One region of the Paenibacillus sp. FSL R7-0204 genome, then DNA from elsewhere that is predicted to be linked to it. Evidence: predicted binding sites of a transcription regulator. Region 1 holds the regulator's gene; each other region holds the start of a gene.
The links. The regulator Rex, encoded in region 1, represses fermentation and respiration genes when NADH is low (regulators of the CRP and FNR family bind a similar motif). The targets are predictions, from matches to a motif close to TTGTGAAATATTTCACAA.
Positions count from the first base shown of each region.

Region 2: adhE (bifunctional acetaldehyde-CoA/alcohol dehydrogenase) is a predicted target of Rex. The motif match lies at 1,810-1,827, and genes of this name have one in related genera.
Region 3: MKX42_RS03325 (formate/nitrite transporter family protein) is a predicted target of Rex. The motif match lies at 1,288-1,305, and genes of this name have one in related genera.
Region 4: MKX42_RS25195 (flavocytochrome c) is a predicted target of Rex. The motif match lies at 1,724-1,741, and genes of this name have one in related genera.

Region 1 is NZ_JBBOCA010000001.1:2,998,537-3,001,714, reverse strand. Features, by position in the region: gene MKX42_RS13360 (amidohydrolase) at 1-1,127, opposite strand, end outside; gene MKX42_RS13355 (redox-sensing transcriptional repressor Rex) at 1,117-1,767, opposite strand; gene dinG (ATP-dependent DNA helicase DinG) at 1,926-3,178, opposite strand, start outside.
Region 2 is NZ_JBBOCA010000001.1:2,740,722-2,743,899, reverse strand. Features, by position in the region: gene adhE (bifunctional acetaldehyde-CoA/alcohol dehydrogenase) at 1-1,734, opposite strand, end outside; gene MKX42_RS12030 (ABC transporter substrate-binding protein) at 2,170-3,178, opposite strand, start outside.
Region 3 is NZ_JBBOCA010000001.1:722,886-726,063, reverse strand. Features, by position in the region: gene MKX42_RS03325 (formate/nitrite transporter family protein) at 360-1,187, opposite strand; gene MKX42_RS03320 (FAD-dependent oxidoreductase) at 1,463-2,827, opposite strand; gene MKX42_RS03315 (hypothetical protein) at 3,093-3,178, opposite strand, start outside.
Region 4 is NZ_JBBOCA010000001.1:5,751,314-5,754,491, forward strand. Features, by position in the region: gene MKX42_RS25190 (NAD(P)/FAD-dependent oxidoreductase) at 1-65, shown strand, start outside; gene MKX42_RS25195 (flavocytochrome c) at 149-1,708, opposite strand; gene dcuS (DcuS/MalK family sensor histidine kinase) at 1,836-3,178, opposite strand, start outside.

The DNA.
Region 1 (3,178 bases):
AGATGCGGCTGGTCAATATCAAGTGCGATGAAGTCAGCCTTCATCCCTGCTGCAAGCCGGCCTACTCCGCTCAGGAAAATAGACTGCGCCCCATACTCCGTAGCCATCAGCAGCGCTTCAGGAGCCGGTACCGCTGTGGGATCACCGCTTACGCCCTTGTGGATCAGAGCCGCCAGCCTCATCTCTTCGAACATATCCAGATTGTTGTTGCTTGCCGCGCCGTCTGTACCCAGGGAGACCTTAACCCCGGCTCGCAGCAGCTCAGGAACACGCGCAACTCCGCTGGCCAGCTTCAGGTTACTGCCGGGGTTATGCGACACGCCAACGTTATGGCGGGCCAGAATCCCGATTTCCTCATCGTTCAGATGAACCCCGTGGGCAATGAGCGAAGGACGGGTGAACATCCCCAGCTTCTCCAGATGCGCGACTGGACGAAGACCGTAGTCGGCCACGTTCTGCTCCACTTCATGGCGCGTCTCGGACATATGGGTGTGCATTGGCAGGTCCAGATCATGGGCAGCCTGCACAAACTTCATGAAAAACTCTGGAGGACAGGTGTACGGGGCATGCGGCGAGAGCATGGTAGTGATTCTGCCGTCAGCCTTACCGTGCCAGTTACGGGCAAAAGCAATCGCCTCAGCGAGCTTCGCTTGCTGTACCTCTTCCGGGCACAGCCCAATTACGCCGCGCATCAGCACCGCACGAATACCGGACTGCTCAGTTACTTCCGCTACCCGGTCCATATGATCATACATATCGAGGAAGGTGGTTGTACCGCCCTTCAGCATTTCCAGTACGGACAATGAGGTTCCCCAATATACATCATCACCAGTGAATTTCTCTTCCATCGGCCACATCTTCTCCTGCAGCCAAGTCTGAAGCACCATATCGTCGCCGTATCCGCGCAGCAGTGACATGGCAGTATGTCCATGGGTGTTGACCAGACCAGGCATGAACAGCAGACGGCTGCCGTCTACGACCTGAGCGCCATCCTCCACTACCGGCTCAGCTTCACCTATGTAAGTAATCAGATCATTCTCCAGGGTCATATATCCGCTTAGAACCGGCTTATCGCTGCCCGGAACCAGAAAGTACCCGTTCTTAATTATTGTGATCTTACTGCTCATCTTCTGCCTCATCCTTTCCGTCATGCAAATAATAGGCCAGGCTCTGCAGATCTGTGGTGAAATCTGCGGCATGAATCCGGATATTGGCAGGTGTCTTGAGAATAACCGGTGCGAAGTTCAGAATCGCCTCGATGCCGGAGTCCACAAGAATATCAGCTACATTCTGGGCTTCGCTGTCAGGTACGGTAATAATCCCGATCCGGATGCCCTGCGAGCGGATGGTACTGCTTAGCTCCTCCATCGGCTGCACAACCAGCGAGTTGATCTGCTGGCCCACTTTAGGCGGGTAGGCATCGAAGATCGCAGTAATCTTCATAGTATCCTTTAAGTAAGCGTTGTAGTTAGACAAGGCATGACCCAGATTACCGGCTCCAACGAGGGCAACATTAATTTGCTGGTCAAGCTTCAGGATATGGCGGATCTTCTCAATCAGATAAGATACATCATAGCCGATGCCCTTTCTGCCGAAATCACCGAAATAAGCCAAATCCTTACGGATCTGGGCGGGATTCAGATCAAGCTTCTGGCCCAGCTCCTGAGAAGAGACTGTGGAGATTTCACGTTTTTGGAGATCGTTCAGGAAACGCAGGTACACTGGGAGCCTGCGCACGACGGCCTCCGATATTTTATCCGATTTCATGTATTCTCCTCCTTAAAGTTGATGTAACATCACAAATTCGCTTCTTAAATAATGCCGGTTATAGCAACCGTATCCCGCCGCCTGCCGGAGTGGCAGGGCAAGCGGGAACGGATCTTCAGGTACATCATGACTTATTAATAATAGCAATAGCAGATGAATTAGGAAACCCCGCCGTCTTCCAGCCATTCAGCAATTCTCGGGACCATCTGCTCGGTGAGCATATGCTCCATCTTGGGACCGGGGAGCGAATACAGGAAGTACTTTCCGTAATACGATTCAATTACCCTGGTATCGTACACAATTACGATGCCCCGGTCCTGCGCCGTGCGGACCAGCCGCCCGAAGCCCTGCTTGAAGCGGATGACAGCCTGCGGCACGGACAGCTTCATGAACGGGTTCTTCTTCTGTGCCTGAAGCAACTCCGACTTCGCTTCTGCCAGCGGGTGATTCGGCGGCTGGAACGGCAATCTGACAATCGCCAGGCAGGTCAATGCTTCTCCCGGAATATCTACCCCTTCCCAGAAACTGCTGGTACCCAGCAGAACCGAAGCCGGGCTGTCCTGGAAGCGACGGATCAGCTTGCTCCGGCTGCCGCCCTCCACACCTTGTCCGAGCACCGCGATATCCTGGGAGGCAAGTGCCTCCTTAAGGGGGTCATACACCTGCCGCAGCATCTTGTAGGAGGTGAACAGCACCAGCATCCGCCCACGTGTAGTTACAGCAGTCTCGGCAAGGGAGTGTACAAGCGTGTCCACAAAACGGGCATCCCCTATACTTCCCTTGACACTGGGGAAGTCGCGGGGAATGACCAGGAGCGCCTGCTCACGGTACTTAAACGGCGAAGGAAGCAGAGCAGTCATCAGACGCCCCTGCTCCGCAGCTTCACCAAGGCCCAGATTATCAATCATGAACTGGAAGGACTTATCCACGGATAAGGTGGCCGAGGTCAGGACAATACTTTTCTTCTTGTCGAAGAACAGCTCCCTGAGCTGAGTACTGACATCTACAGGAACGGCAGACATTTGCAGCGACTTGCCTTTATAATTACCGCTTCCCTCCAGCCAATACACGATATTCTCATCGTTCAGGCTCATGAAGAAGCGGATCTGCTCTCTGATGGATGCCAGATCCTTGAATAACCCGCCGATATCGGTCACAAGACTGTCCGATGAGGATTGGCTGTCCGTGTCACGCATCTCACTGAGCATTTTGTCACCCTTGCGGATGATATCGCTCAGACTGAGGTTCAGCGTATTCTCAAGCGCAGCCAGCTCCTCCCAATCCTTCGGCTTCTTGCCCGGCTGCAGGCGAGCCACCAGCTGGCCTGCTTCACCGGCCCCGGCATCGCTGCGCTCGGGCAGCAGGCTGAAGAGCCGGTCGCTGAGTGCATCCCAGGATTCCTTGACCGTCA
Region 2 (3,178 bases), 260 kb from region 1:
CTTCAGACCGTTGAAGTCTGCATCCGGATGTTCGTAGAACAGCCACATTCCCTTGGCAGCATCCATTGGGGAACCGCCGCCGAGTGCAATGATGCAGTCCGGCTGGAATCTGTTCATCATAGCAGCGCCTTTTTCTACAGTAGTAGTCGATGGATCTGGTTCAACTTCCGAGAATACTTCGATTGCTACAGGCGTCTGACGTTGGCGCAGGTAGTGCTCCACTCTTTCAACATAGCCGAGCTTCACCATCATAGGGTCAGTGATGATTGCTACACGAGTGATGTCAGGCATTTTGGCCAGATACTGAGTGGCTCCCTTTTCGAAGTAAATCTTGTCAGGTACTTTAAACCATTGCATATTCACGGTACGACGGTTCACCCTTTTCACGTTGATCAGATTGATGGCAGTCACGTTCTGCGATACCGAGTTGCGTCCGTAAGATCCGCAGCCCAGTGTCAATGAAGGGATATTGGTGTTGTAAATATCGCCGATTGCGCCGTGTGTGGATGGCGAGTTGACGAGAATACGTCCAGTTTGCAGACGGTTGGAGAACTTCATGATTACTTCTTCATTATTGGAATGGATAGCCGAGCTGTGGCCCATGCCGCCAAATTCAACGATTTGAGCTGCGCGTTCGATACCCTGGTCAGCATTCTTCACCTTGTAGCAAGCCAGAACCGGGCTCAGCTTCTCAGCGGACAATGGATATTTAGTACCTACACCTTCAAGCTCAGCTACCAGGATCTTCGTTCCGGCAGGAACCTGAATGCCGCACATTTCAGCGATCTTAACAGCGGATTGGCCAACGATAGCCGGGTTAACCGCACATTTCTCTACGTTCATTGCTCCGCTGGTCAGCTTAGCTGCTTCTTCTTTGTTGACAAAGTAACAGCCGTTCGCAATCATTTTCTTCTTCACTTGGTCGAAGATGGCTTCTTCAATGATGACTGCCTGCTCGGAAGCACAGATCATACCATTATCAAAAGTCTTCGACAGGATAAGGTCTGTTACAGCCTGATCAATGTCAGCACTCTTCTCAATGAAGGCAGGCACGTTACCAGGACCTACGCCGAGTGCCGGTTTGCCGCAGCTGTAAGCTGCTTTGACCATTGCCGACCCGCCGGTTGCCAGAATCAGTGCAACGTCCGGATTGTTCATCAATGCGTTTGTTTTGTCCATCGTAGGAAGCTCAATCCATTGGATGAAGTTCTCAGGTGCACCGGCTGCTACGCCTGCATCATGCAGAATTTTGGCTGCTGCCGCGCTGCACTCTTGCGCTGACGGGTGGAAACCGAATATAATAGGGTTACGTGTCTTAGCGGAAATCAAAGCCTTAAACATCGTGGTGGATGTTGGGTTGGTTACCGGTGTGATACCCATAATGATTCCGACTGGTTCAGCAATCTTCTGGAAGCTGTCATAAGCGTTATCCTCAATAACGCCTACAGTCTTGTCGTACTTAATTCCGTGCCAGATATATTCAGTGGAGAAGATATTCTTCGTGATTTTGTCTTCGTATACTCCGCGTCCTGTTTCTTCAACTGCCAGTTTTGCCAGGTACATATGCTTGTCGAGTCCGGCCAGCGCCATTGCATGAACGATTGTGTTTGTCTGCTCTTGATCCAGGCCCATGAACGCTTCGTGGGCTTTCTTTGCTTTATCCACCAAAACCTGAATATATTCTTCAGCGGTGGTTTGTTTCACTTGGGCGGCGACTTCGTTTTTAACTGCCATCTCCCTCGTCCTCCTGTCAATTTTTAGGTTGTTTCTTTCTATACATTTATCTTAGCACATCCCTTTCACCTTGTATAGTGAAATCTTTCACAAAGTTTAAAGTTTTTTTTGAGTTGTTTTCAAAGCGCTTTCATTCGATCATATACTAGCGTTTTTTCCATATTATATGTATTATTTATTTGATATTTGTCTATTCTGCGAACGCAATACGGTAGTCTGCAGCGTTGATGGCCCATCTTGCCTTGCAATGACGGTTGGGCTTCAGGAATTCTGTTCATGAATGCCAAGCCCTCACTTCGGTTCATCCGGTGCTCTTCTAGAATAACTCTGACGGTGTGAATATAAATATAAATCTCAACTTAACAAAAAGGAGACAGCATCTCTGCTGTCCCCCCTTATCCATCTCTTCCCCCGGCTCTAGGGGGACATCTAAACCTACTCTGCCTTAATCGTATCGAAGAATTTCTGCTGGACCGTTGCGGCCGCCGCATCAAGCTGGGCCTTCGAGTCTGTACCTTCCTTGGCGAACAGCTCCTGGATCACGTTGGACATCGTTGCATAGTAGTCCTGAGTGTTGTACTGGGCTTCGGGCTTGCCGTCCAGCAGCGCCATGATTTCGGGACTGTACTGATATACAATATCGTACTTGTCATAGACGGCCTTGGTCTTCTTGCCGAAGTCGGAATCTGCAGCATAGTAATCCAGAAGCGGCGGGATATAGTATTTGCCGTCCGTTTTACGCTGGCTGATAATGGCGTCGAGCGCCTCTAGCCCTTTATCCGAGAAATAGTCGAAGGTAATATAACGGAAGGCCATCTCCTGCTCATCCTTGCTGGCATTCGGGTTGATGACCAGATAGTCGCCGCCGAGTACGCCGGTATGCTTGCCGCCCTTCTCTGCCGCTGGCATCGGATAGGTCAGCACATCCTCCGGCTTGAAGCCTCCCTGATTGAGCGCCTGTTCAATGACGCCATCGGAGCCGGCCATCACCATCGCGGTGCGCCCCTGCTGGAAGGCGCCTACTGCATCACCCCAGCCGAGCGCCCAATCCTGGGGAACCGCTTTGGCTTCCCATCTCAGCTTTTTATAGAAGTCCAGCGCTTTAACACCAGCTTCGGAATTGAAGGTGGCCACCACCTTGCCGTTCTCAATCTTCTGAATCTCCCCGCCTGCTTCAAACAGGAAGTTGGTCCAGTTCCAGCCGGCTTCGTTGCCCTTACCCATTGGCGCAATTCCGGAGATCCCCTTCTTAGGATCGGCCACTCCTTTGGCTGTGTTCAACATGTCGTCCCAGGTCCAATCCATTGGAGGTACGGCTACACTTTTGTCATCCAGCATCTTCTTGTTGATCATTGTTGTAGTGACGTAACCCTTCTGCGTAACCCCATACACCTTGCCGTCAATGATGAACTGGTTCTGCAGCACTGGATTGATCTGATCCTTG
Region 3 (3,178 bases), 2.3 Mb from region 1:
ATCCTATTGAAAATCAATCCTGTCTTCACCGCCGCCAGCGATATTAATATTCTATAACCCGCTCTTTCACACGTAAACAAAAATACCTTGCCGGCACTGATTCGTTCCCCGGAACCCGGGGTAATGATCCATATGAAACACTCCCTATTTTATTCACCGTGAGATCCGATTTCGTTCCCCCGAATCGGATTGCACGGTGAATTTTGTTTTGTCCGGAGAATGATCCTGCTGTACAAGGCACAAAAACACTCCCTGTCTCTACGAATCCCTTGAAGCAGGGTGCCGAGAAGCAGGAAGTGCTAGGCCAAGCTATGTTACAGTCCGGCGATGTGATTCACACCGGGTCAAGTCCGTATTCATTAAGCGTGTTTCTTCAAGCCCGCAGCAGGGACGCCTGCAGCCGAGTTCACTGCTCCCGGCTCTTTGCGCAGATAGGCCATCCAGTACGCAGCAGCCACGAAGATCGCGCCGCCCGTCAGATTGCCCAGCCAGACCGGAACGAAGTTGGCCACATACTGGCCCCAGGTAAAATGTCCTTCGAAGATCGCTGCAGGGATAAGGAACATGTTAGCTACAACGTGCTGGAAGCCGATGGCCACAAACGCCATGGTCGGGAACCAGATACCGAGGATTTTGCCGCTGAAATTGTCTGCCCCGTACGACAGCCATACCGCCAGTGCTACGAGCCAGTTACAGCCGATCCCGGAGATAAAAGCCTGCAGGAACGTAGCATCGATCTTATGCTCCGCCATACTTACCAGCTTCTCCAGATACACACCATCTGATGTAAGGCCAACGATATGACCGAAGAAATAAGCGACGAACAAGGCGCCTGCCAGGTTGCTTAGTGTAATTAGCACCAGATTCTTCATCACTTCCCAGAAAGAGATCTTCTTCGCAATGAACGCCAGCGGCACCGCCATCATATTGCCTGTCAGCAGTTCCCCTCCGGCAAGCAGCACCAGAATGAGTCCTACCGGGAAGACCGCAGCCCCGATGAAGTTAGCAATGGACCCCCACTCGGCAGGCGCACCGGCAATGACACGAATATCCAGCAAAAATCCGAGCGCGATAAACGCTCCTCCCAGAAAACCAAGAATGAGTACAGTGCTGAGCGGATTATGTGCCTTCTTGACTCCGTTCTCTACCGTCACTTCAGCGATTCCCTGCGGTTTGTTATAAGCCATGATTCCTATCCCCTTCTAATTACTTAAAATTTGTTCCTTTATGCCATTGTAACGTGATCCTAATCACATTTACGTGATAAAAGTCACTATCCGAAAAACCAAGTGAAAGTTTTCACTGACATGTCAAATTTACCATAAAAGCCGCTGCGGCGCAGCAGAAAATAAAAAAACATCTGCATACATTGGACCGATTGCCTTCATCCCAGCAGCCGGGGAGTTGTTTCTGTGATGGAGAAAAAAAAGAGCCCTAAGCGGGCTCCGCAAAATGTTAGCTTTTATACGTGTACAGGTTCTTTGACTGGAGCCGGTTTCGGCAGAGCCTGAAGGCCTGCGGTGTTCAGGAAGTTCCAAGGCTTGTTGTAATGCGGCTGGAAGAAGAAGTCGATGAAGGCCAGCTGGTCAACCGTCATCTTATTCTGGATGCAGACCGATACGGTATTGATCGACTGCGTCAGATCCATCTTGGACATAATTTGCGCGCCCAGAATGCGGCGGGTGGCACGGTCAAAGACCACTTTTACCTGAACCTGCTCGAAGGTCGGCATGAACTCTGGACGGTAGTTGTCGATCAGCATCACACTTTCCGTATCCATTCCCTCGGCTGCAGCAGCCTCTTCCGTCAGTCCGGTTCCGGCAATATTGTCTTCATAGATCTTGATGCCCGATGTTCCTTGCGTACCCATGTAAGGGATCGTGTTCGAGACCAGATTGCGGGCCACCAGCGTTCCCATACGCACTGCGTTGGTGGCCAGCGGGATGTATGCGTGCTTACCGGTCGGATTGTAATGAATCGCGCAGCTGTCACCGGCAGCATAGACATCCGGCAGGCTGGTCTGCATATAATCGTTAACCATAATCGCGCCGTTCGGCAGCATATCGACTTGGCCCTTCAGCAGCTCGGTATTCGGACGGAAGCCGATGCAGAGAATCACCAGATCCGTCTCATGCTCACCCTTGCTCGTGATCACCTTAGTCACTCTGCCGTTCTCACCTGCGAAGGAGGCGACCTTCTCGCCCAGCGCCAGCTTAATGCCGTGATCCTCAAGCGACTGCTGGATCGGTGCGGTGAACTCTTCATCGAGATATTTGCTCAGGATGCGGGCTTCCCCGTCAATCAGCGTAACTTCCTTGCCGTTCATCTGAAAAGCTTCCACCAGCTCGACCCCGATATATCCGGCACCGACCACAGTAATTCTGTTCACCTTCTGCGCTTCTTCGATAATGGTGTTGGAGTGATTGTAGTTCTTCGAGAGCAGGATGCCCTCCATGTCTATTCCTTCGAGCTTAGGCACAATCGGCCATGAGCCTGTTGTCATAATTAGTTTGTCATACGTATCTTCCATTTCCTCGCCGGTCATGAGGTTGCGGGCTTTTAGAGTTTTGCGGGCAGTGTCAATGTTGATTACCTCATGGCGCATCTTCGTCTGCACACCCAGCGCAGCCAGCTGTTCCGGGGAGGAATAGAATAGTCCCTGCGGGTCCTTGACCACACCGCCAACGTATAAGGCAATGCCGCAAGACAGGAACGAGATATTATCGTTGCGCTCATACACCGTAATCTGTGCATCCGGGTATAACTGTGCGGTATTTACAATGGCGGCCGTTCCGGCGTGGGTACATCCAATGACTGCTACTTTCATGATTTCTTCCTCCTCCAAGTTGAAAAGCTTATTTAGTAGGGCCTGTGTTTACGTTTAATTTACATTTGTGATTGTTTTCACTTTATACACTGATTATATTGTGATATTTATCACATTACAAGTAGTTTTGTGACTTTTCTCACAATGTTCACAATTTCAAATTTTAATAACTTTGGAGTTTCACCGCCTCATCCACTCCATTTGTGCCGCCGCTGCGCTCTTCAACCTTGAGTTAGTTTTCCCCGAAGGAGGGGCATTATGTCTGTCAGGAGCAGGAAACAGCAGGAGGAGCACAAGGGGCAGCCAGGCAGAACCGCAGCCCTGGTTTTTCGATTACATTTGCTCCGTGTC
Region 4 (3,178 bases), 2.8 Mb from region 1:
AGCTGGAGCTGTTCTCGCTGACCCGGTCGGCCAAGCCGTCGCCTTCCCCGGCGATACAGTCTTAGAGCTGCAACACAGAAAGGGATGCCCGCATAGCCTGATGGCTGCGGAGCATCCCTTTTACTTGAGAACAATATAGAATAATAGCTTATTGCGCTTTTACAAATTCAGCCGCCTTAATCCCTGCCTGACGTCCGAAGATAATAATCTCGGCTACCGAGTTACCGCCGATGCGGTTCTCGCCGTGCAGCCCGCCGACCACTTCTCCTGCCGCGAACAGGCCGGTAATCGCCTTGCCCTCTTTGTTCAAGACCTCAGTGTTGGTGTTGATCACCACTCCGCCCATCGTATAGTGAATCCCAGGGCCGATCTGAATCGCATAATACGGAGCACCGGACAGATCATTATCCATACCGGTAGTTCTGCCGAACTCGGCATCCGACTTACTCTTCACCGCACTGTTCCATGTTTCCACGGTGGTCTTAAGTGCAGCGGCCGGAACCTTCATCTGATCCGCCAGTGCCTCGATGGTATCTGCGGTCTTGACTACACCCATCTTGATGTATTGGTCTACCGCCTTGACACGGGATTTCACTCCGGCGTCGAACACGAGATAAGCGGATTTCTCAGGAAGTGTATTAATTGAAGCCGTCACCTTGTCACGGGTATCCATCTCATTGCCGAAGCGCTTGCCCTCAGCAGATACAAGAATAGCCCCTTCTCCCCGGACCGCTTCACCGATCAGGTAGGATTTCTCCTGCTGTACAGTTGGGTGAACCTGAATCTGATCCAGGTCTACGGTAGTTCCGCCGACCTTCTCAATCATGGCAATGCCGTCGCCGGTGCTGCCAATCTGGTTGGTCGTTACCAGCCCTTGCAGATCCGGGCGAACCTTGGCAATCAGTTCCTTGTTGGCACCAAAGCCCCCGGTGGTTACGATAACTGCTGCTGCGCTGATCGTTTTGTCATCGGCCTGGTTGAACAGCACCTTCACGCCGTTCACCTTACCGTCCTGCACCGTAAGCTCCTTCACATCCGCATTGACGAACAGCGGAATTCCCTGCTCCTGAACATTGCGGACAAGTCCTGCTACAAGATATTGTCCCACTGCCGAGCCGTCCTCCGGACGATGGGTACGCTTCTCCTTCATACCGCCGGTAATTGTAATATTGTTCAGGCGGATTCCGATGGAATCGAGCCAGTCAATGGCCCCTGCGGATTGATCCACGAAGAAGTGCAGCAGCTCCTTATTGTTCGTATCATGTCCGCCCTTAAGGGTCTCTTCATAGAACAGTTCGTTGCTGTCTTCGATGCCCTGCTCCTTCTGGAACTTGGTCTGCGAGGCATTCATCCCAGAGGAGGATTTGGTTGTATTGCCGCCGGCTACCGGCATTTTCTCTAAGATAACCGGGTTCATGCCGGCCGCTTTGGCTTCCAGCGCAGCAGACATTCCCGCACCGCCTGCGCCGACGATGACGATATCATATTTATCTTTTAACTGATCGTACGGAGTATAGCTCGCTTCGGATGCTCCCGACACGGCCTCTGCCTTCTCTGTAGGTGCAGTGGTTGCTGCCGGCTCAGTGGCCGTGCTGCCTGCTTCCTTGCTCTCATTCTTGCTGCTGCCCGCATTGTTGTTTCCGCAGCCTGCAATTACCAGCATCACGGAGAGAATGAGGATAAGCGCCGCTGTTAATCTCTTATTCATGTGAGTTGTGCCCCCTTGTGCATATTTTCACAATTATCATAGCGCCAAAGAAGCGGGTTGTGGAACCTTCCGTAAGTTATTAAAGAGTTTTGTAACTAAAGTAAGCGGGCATGTGGACCTTAAATGTTCACATACCCTCCTCCTCCTTCACCTCATAAGGCACATCCACGATAAAATGCGCTCCCGGCCCGCAGCCGACGGCAAGCTCAAGATGGCCCCTGAGTTTGTCTACACTTTTCTTCACCAGATATAGGCCGATTCCCCGCTGTTCACCCTTGGAGGAGTAACCCTGAACGAAGATCTTCTCCCCCAGGCCCGCCGGAATTCCCGGACCGTTGTCGCTTACCTCGCATAGCAGCCGCTCCTCTTCATATTGAAAAGCAAGCTCCACCCGCTTCACGGGTTGCTCGCGGAGCTCCCCCAGCGCCTCCAGAGCATTATCCAGCAGATTGCCGGCAATCGTAATCAGCTCATGAATTACCTGCGGATCGGCAGGCTCCGGCAGATAGCTGTCTCCGGTCAACAGCAGCTCGATTCCCGCTTCGCGCGCCCTGCTCAGCTTCCCCAGCAGAAATCCGGCCATCACCGGGTCCTTGATCTGTCTCGTGATCGACCCGATCTCCTTCTGGTAATTGCTTACCGTTCCCAGAATATATTGCTGCAGCTCATCATACAGACCCATATGCGTCATGCCCATAATGACATGCAGCTTGTTCATGAACTCATGGGCACCGGAGCGCAGCGCTTCTGCATAGACCGAGACTCCCGACAGCTTCTCCGCCAGCACAGCCAGCTCGGTTTCATCCCGGAAGGTAGCAATCGCGCCAACGATGTTCCCGTTCACCCGGACTGGCAGGCTGTTCACCAAAAGAGAGCTGTCTCCCAGCTCTAGCTCCCGGTCCTGTATCCCCTCTCCCTCAGCCAATACCCGCTCCAGACCCAGCTCCGGCCAAAACTCGGCAATCTGCCGGTTCATCGCACTCCCGCCAATCCCCGCTGCCCTCAGAAGCCGCTGCGCCTCCATATTAAGGATGGTAATCCGCGCCTCCTGATCTACGGCAATAATTCCCTCGCGCGTGGATTCCAGCATCGCACTGCGTTCCTGGAGCAGCTTGGAGATGTCCTCCGGCTCCATCCCGAACACCATCCGCTTGATCCGGGCTGCGAGGATGAATGCTCCTCCCGCTCCAAGCAAGGCTCCCGAGACCAGAATCGCAATAATCGTCCACTCATTCAGCAGGACCAGCCGCTCGACCCGCTCCAGGGACAGACCGGCAATGACCACTCCCACCTGATGCCCCCGGTTGTTATAGACCGGCACGAAGCCGCGCAGGGATCTGCCGAGCGGCCCGGCCCCTTCGGAGATGCTCTCCCCTCCGCGCAGCGATATCTCCTGGCCGCCTCCCGCAAAGGGCAGACCGACCAGCGAGGCATCCGGATGGGAATAGCGGATTCCCTTCATATCTGTCA